DNA from 2 places in the Anaerosinus massiliensis genome. Region 1 is predicted to be linked to the other one. Evidence: riboswitches for the same ligand, from Rfam matches in the RefSeq annotation. Region 1 holds a riboswitch; the other holds the start of a gene.
What was found. Region 1 has a riboswitch for thiamine pyrophosphate ahead of thiC (phosphomethylpyrimidine synthase ThiC). Riboswitches for the same ligand answer to the same signal wherever they lie in the genome.
Positions count from the first base shown of each region.

Region 2: another riboswitch for thiamine pyrophosphate. It lies ahead of thiS (sulfur carrier protein ThiS); the one in region 1 lies ahead of thiC (phosphomethylpyrimidine synthase ThiC).

Region 1 covers NZ_LT575483.1:3,662,437-3,665,858, reverse strand. Annotated here, with positions in the region: gene BN6559_RS17595 (NADH peroxidase) at 1-98, shown strand, start outside; gene BN6559_RS17590 (universal stress protein) at 206-586, opposite strand; gene thiC (phosphomethylpyrimidine synthase ThiC) at 792-2,099, opposite strand; TPP riboswitch at 2,166-2,261, opposite strand; gene BN6559_RS17580 (GerMN domain-containing protein) at 2,312-2,899, opposite strand; gene BN6559_RS17575 (N-acetylmuramoyl-L-alanine amidase) at 2,913-3,422, opposite strand, start outside.
Region 2 covers NZ_LT575483.1:474,651-478,072, reverse strand. Annotated here, with positions in the region: gene BN6559_RS02580 (Nif3-like dinuclear metal center hexameric protein) at 1-1,084, shown strand, start outside; TPP riboswitch at 1,143-1,250, shown strand; gene thiS (sulfur carrier protein ThiS) at 1,324-1,524, shown strand; gene BN6559_RS02570 (thiazole synthase) at 1,529-2,299, shown strand; gene thiH (2-iminoacetate synthase ThiH) at 2,312-3,415, shown strand; gene thiF (sulfur carrier protein ThiS adenylyltransferase ThiF) at 3,415-3,422, shown strand, end outside.

The DNA of each region.
Region 1 (3,422 bases):
ATCTAGATGCCATCCACGACAGCGTTCATGAAATGGCTAAAGATGAAGCACGTCATGGTTGTGGTTTCAGTGGTTTATTAAAACGTTATTTTGCTTAAACAAATATTGAAAAACAGAGGTACATACCTCTGTTTTTTACTTATAACGCCTAATAAAAATAGGTTACTCAAAATGTGAGTAACCTATTTTTTATTTCCATAAAATTTTATTTAACGACCATAACAGGACATTTTGATTCTTCAGTGACTTTTTGGCTGACGCTGCCAATCAACGCACCTTTTAAAATTCCAAGTCCTCGACTGCCCATAACGATCATATCACTTTGACATTGTTCTGCTACTTTTATGATAGCACGAGGAATATTTCCATTTTCTATATGTTTTTCTGCAATGATATGCGCAGGTATCTTGCCCCAAATTTTATCAAAAACAATATCACTAGGAATATCCTTGTTGATACTACTAGCAACATAAACAAAATCTAGTTTCGCCTCGCTTTTTTCAGCTAAAAAAATCGCATAATCTACAGCTTTACAACCATTAACAGAACCATCAACTGGCACTAAAATTTTACTAATTTTTTTCATTTTTATCCCTCCTAATCGATTGTATAGTTAATAGTTAACTTTTATCTATAGGATGAATTCGTCATTCGTTTACACATTCCTTTAAAAAAATGGAAAATTTCAGTCAAACATGCTGATAAGATAAAATATGTAATTCCCCTTCAAATAAAATACCCGAACCTCAAAGTCTATATCTCATCTTATAGAATCACTTCTAAATTTGTATTTAATCGCATAAATCAACTGGTTTATCTAGATATTCACCAACAATTTTCATTGCGCAATAATCTCCGCACATAGAGCAAGCTTCTGCACCTTCTACATTTCTTGCTCCGCGTTTGGCTTGCGCTTTTTTAGGATCTATGGCAAGTTCTATTTGCTTCTGCCAGTCCAACGCTTTTCTTGCCTTCGCCATTTTCAAATCCCATTCTTTCGCTCCTGGTACACCTTTTACGATATCTGCAGCATGTGCTGCAATTCTAGATGCAATTACACCTTCATGCACATCTTCAATTGTCGGCAATGCCAAATGCTCTGCTGGTGTTACATAACATAAAAAATCCGCCCCGTTTGCAGCTGCGAGTGTGCCACCTATCGCAGACGTTATATGATCGTATCCAGGTGCTACATCTGTTACCAACGGCCCAAGTACATAGAACGGCGCATCTTTACACAGTTGTTTTTGCAATTTCATATTCGCAGCAATCTGGTCAAAAGGTACATGTCCAGGCCCTTCAACTAAAACTTGTACCCCTCTCGCCCAAGCACGATCTACAAGTTCGCCTAGTATGATAAGTTCTTGTAATTGCGCACGATCGGTTGCATCTGCTAAACACCCCGGACGCAATCCGTCTCCTAAGCTAATCGTAACATCATATTGCGCACAAATATCTAAGATATCGTCATATCTTTCATAAAGTGGATTTTCCTTCTGGTTATGGAGCATCCATCCCGTAATAAACGAACCGCCTCTGCTTACAACATCCATAACACGACCTTGATTACACATGCGGTTAATAACTTCACGTGTCACACCACAATGAATTGTCATAAAATCTGCGCCATCTTTTGCCTGCGTTGCAATCACCTGCAGTAAATCATCTCCTGTCATATCTACAACAGCACCATGTTTTTTGATTGCATCTACTGTTGCTTGATAAATTGGCACTGTACCAACCATAACTGTAGACTTATCAATGATTGCTTTTCTTGACAGATCAATATTATTCCCCGTGCTTAGATCCATCACAGAATCAGCACCAGCTTTTATCGCTGCATCTAATTTTAATAGTTCAGGCTCAATATCCGGATATGCGCTCGAAGTACCGATATTTGCATTTACCTTTGTAGATAATCCTTTTCCCACACCACGCGGAATCAATGATGTATGATTTACATTTGCACAAATTGTGATGGTTCCCTCTGCGATACGATCTCGGATGATATTGACATCCATGTTTTCTTGCTTTGCGACGATTTGCATTTCGTCCGTGATTTTTCCTTTTCGTGCTGCTTGCATCTGTGTCATTTCCATTTCTTCTCCCCCAATCAATAAATAAAAATAAAGCCATTTAGCACAGCAGCTAAATGGCTTTAAAAAAAAGCAAATTTGCCACTTCCCTACGCTGGTCTTAACCAACAGGTTCCAAGGGTCGGTTTAAAACCTCTCAGCAAAAATGCCCCCCTAGTGGATAAAAACATATACAATTCTTTTTTATCTTATCAGACTTTTTTTGTAATGTATACTTATTTTTTTATTAAATCTGAAAAACGTTTCAATGGCTCACTTGTATCCATATGCCCAGAAATGGTTTCTATCTTTTTTCCATCAACTAAAATTTGTACAGTTTTTATTTCCGGAAATTCAGTTAAAGTATTTACAATTGAACCAACCAACATAATTTCGCCCGCAGAACCACCATTAAAATTTTTGATTAATTCATGCGAAAAATCAACATAAGCTCGCCCATTTTCTATTTTTACACTCCTAAGCTTCGTGCCTTTCGGAATGATAGAAACAGCCTCTTTATCGCTTGTGCCAGCAATTAACTGCTTCATCACGGTCGTATATTTATCTTCACCAGCAACTTCTTTTACATTTGCTCCAACGATAAGTTTTGTACCATCGGCATTGGCATAATATACTTTTAAATTATGATTTTTATCTGCTGGTATTTTCTTTGTGTCTTTTGCGCTCTTTTCTTGTTCCGTGGCTACCTGATTATCAGGATTTACCTTTTCATCATTTCCACCATTTTCTTTGCTGCATCCAGCAGTTATTACAAAAAACATAATAGCCAAAATCATAATAAAATACTTAGAAACTTTTAACATAACTATCACCTTTCTACTTAGCTGTTTGACTAAAGAAATCACTTAATCCTTTACAAATACCTTCGGCTAATTTTTGTTGAAACTCTGCTGAATTCAACAATCTTTCCTCTTTTGGATTCGATATGAAAGCCAACTCAACAAGCGCAGCCGGCATATTGGTTCGTTTCACTACATAAAAATTCGCCTCTTGAATACCTCGATCGTACAAGCCACCAAACTCGACTAATCCATTTTGTAAAGATTCCGCAAGTCTGCTATCATAAGTAGACTTTTCGTAATAATAAGTCGACGTTCCATGCGCCGCTTGATTGATAAATGAATTTGCATGAATGCTGACAAAAATATCGGCTGTATTCTTTCGCGCAACATTAACACGCGCCTGCAATTCTTCTTTATCACTCGCATTTGGCCCATACACATCCCGATCATCACTACGCGTCATAATAACACGTGCACCAGCATCTTGCAATAGATACTTTACCTTCATTGCTACATTTAACGTTACATCTTTCTCTCGTACACG
Region 2 (3,422 bases), 3.2 Mb from region 1:
TGAAACTCTGGCTCCACGATATTTAGCGGAAAGTTGGGATAACGTCGGTTTACTCGTTGGGAGCCCGGCGCAAAATATAAAAAAGATCATGGTTTGTCTTGATGTTAATGAAGCAGTGGTTGAGCATGCTACGCAGCAGCAAGTTGATTTGATCATTTCTCATCATCCTCTTATTTTTAAGCCTTTGAAAAATTTGCGAACGGATTTGCCGCAAGGTAAATTGCTCGCCGATTTATTGAGGGCAAATATTGCTGTATATGCTGCACATACGAACTTAGATACGGCAGATGGCGGTGTAAACGATGTATTAGCACACAAACTCAATTTGCAAAAAATAGAACCTCTTACCGTTACTTATCAAGAGGAACTGGTAAAACTTGCTGTTTTTGCACCAGTTGAATATGCTGAAATAATACAAGCTTCACTTGGTAAAGCGGGGGCGGGACATATCGGGAACTATAGTCATTGTGCGTTTCAAGTAACGGGAAAAGGCAGTTTTCTACCTTTACATGGAACGAATCCGTTTATTGGAAAAGAAGGAGCACTAGAACATGTTGATGAGGTTCGTATTGAAACAATCATGCCGAAAAAAATAATCAAGAAAGTAATAAAATCTCTGTTAAGTGTACATCCGTATGAAGAAGTTGCCTATGATCTTTACCCAATAAAAAATACAGGGGGAGAATATGGTCTTGGGCGTATTGGACACCTTGAAGAAAAGATGAAGGCAGAAGAATTTGCCGATAAAGTAAAGCAGGCTTTGGATATTGATTGTATTCGTCTTGTTGGCGAAAGGGGTAAAATGATAAAAAAAGTTGCTTTATGTAGTGGTAGTGGCGCAGAATTTATTGGTAAAGCAGCCTTTGCTGGTGCCGATATTTTGGTAACTGGTGATGTCAAATATCATGAAGCACAAAGAGCTTTGGAAACTGGGATTCATTTATTAGATGCAGGGCATTTTGCTACAGAAATACCTATTGTCAAAACTATTGCTCAATATTTACAGCAATGCAGTATAGATAGAAAGTGGAATACAGATATTTTTTATGATACCTTTAGTAAAGATGTATTTACGACGATTTAATAAATAATGGTTGACGGTTATACGATGGTGGGTATAGAATGAAATTGTTATATAAAAAAATAATGTGCGAGGGAGCTCATGTTATGGGCTGAGAGTGGACTGTAAGTACCAGACCTTTAAACCTGATCGGGATAATGCCCGCGTAGGAAGCTGGGATAAGTGCGCCTAAACCTATACGGGGAGGCGTATTTTTTTTGCTTTCTTTTCAGGAAATTTAAAAAGAGTGGAGGAGAAGATGAGTGGAGATAACGGTGAATGGAAAGTCTGTAACCATAGAGGAAGGTGTTAGTTTAGGACAGTTTGTTCATAACCGTGGTTTTAAGCCACGGACAGTAGTCGTTGAATATAATGAAACCATTGTCAAGGCACAGACTTGGGATGGGATCGTCTTAAAGCCACATGATCGTTTGGAAATCGTTACATTTGTTGGAGGTGGTTGAAATGATGAATGATACATTAAATATAGGTAAACAGGAGTTGTCAAGTAGACTTTTTCTGGGCACAGGAAAGTTTTCAGAAAATAAGATTATGCCAAAAGTAATTGAGGCAGCTAAGGCTCAGGTGATAACTGTAGCTCTGCGCCGTGCAGATCAATCCTATCCAGAGGAAAATATTTTAAATTTTATTCCTAAAAACTGTGTTTTGATGCCGAATACTTCTGGAGCAAGAAATGCTGACGAGGCGGTGCGGATAGCGCACATGTCTCGAGCCTTAGGCTGTGGTGATTGGATTAAAATTGAAGTGATTGCGGATAATCGATACTTGCTGCCGGATAATCAAGAAACGATTAAAGCGACGCAAATTTTAGCTGAAGAAGGATTCATTGTATTACCTTACATGAATCCTGATTTGATGAGTGCAAAGCGCTTAGCAGAAGCCGGAGCAGCTGCGATTATGCCTCTTGGTGCTCCGATTGGCAGTAATCGTGGGTTACAGACCAAAGAGATGATTCGTATTCTTATAAAAGAAAGTGATTTGCCGATCATTGTTGATGCGGGGATAGGGAAACCGTCTGAGGCGGCGGAGGCAATGGAGATGGGAGCTTCGGCCGTTTTAGTCAATACTGCAGTGGCAACGGCAAAAGACCCTATTGCAATGGCGGCGGCCTTTGATTTAGCGGTGAAGGCAGGACGTCAAGCTTATTTAGCTGGTCTTGGCAGAGTGATAGATCATGCTAGTGCATCTTCCCCTTTAACTGGATTTTTACGTGAATAGGAGTGAGTCATCATGCTTTTTATAGATGAATTGGAAAAATATAAAAATTTAGATTATGAAGATTTTTTCCGGAAAGTTACCGATGAAGATATTCTATATGTTTTAAGCAAGCCTTCGCTGGATAGGCAAGATTATTTGACTTTACTATCACCAAAAGCGGAAAATCATATAGAAGCTATAGCGAGAAGGGCAAACCAAGATACCATCCGAAATTTTGGACAGGTCATGCAACTTTTCACTCCGATGTATATTGCAAATTACTGCACAAATCAATGTGTATATTGTGGATTTAATCATAAAAATAAATTAAAGAGAATGAAACTTAGTATAAAAGAAATCCAAACAGAAGGAAAATGTATTGCAGAAACTGGATTAAAACATGTGCTTCTTTTAACTGGTGAATCGCAAACGCATAGTTCACTCCAATATATTTTAAGTGCTGTAGAATCTTTAAAAGAATTTTTTACGAGTATTAGCATAGAAATTTATTCTTTAACAGAAGAAGAGTACAAAGTCGCAGTAGAAACTGGTGTTGATGGGATGACAATGTTTCAAGAAGTTTACGATCCTAGTGTGTATCAAAGATTTCATTTAGCAGGCCCAAAAAGTGATTATGCTTTTCGCTTGGATGCACCGGAGCGCGCCTGTAAAGCGGGTATGCGCAATGTAAACATTGGTGCACTTTTAGGTTTAAATGATTGGCGAAAAGAGGCTTTTTTAACAGGAATTCATGCTGATTATTTGCAAAAAAAATATAGTGAGGTGGAAATCGCGGTTTCAATGCCGCGTATGCGCCCAAGTATAGGTGGTTTCCCACCACCCGTCACCGTAAGTGATAAAAATCTCGTACAATATATTACTGCATATCGGATTTTTATGCCGCGGAGCGGAATTACAATATCTTCTAGAGAAAGTGTAAAACTTAGAAATCATTTAGTGCGTCTGGGAGTTACAAAAATGTCGGCTGGGGTAACTACAGCTGTTGGAGGACATAGTAAAGGCGAGGAGACAGGACAGTTTTCAATTTCTGATCATCGTTCTGTTCGGGAGATGTCGACGATGTTGTATCATGAAGGTTATCAACCAATTTATAAGGATTGGCAGGTGTTAGCATAATGAATCT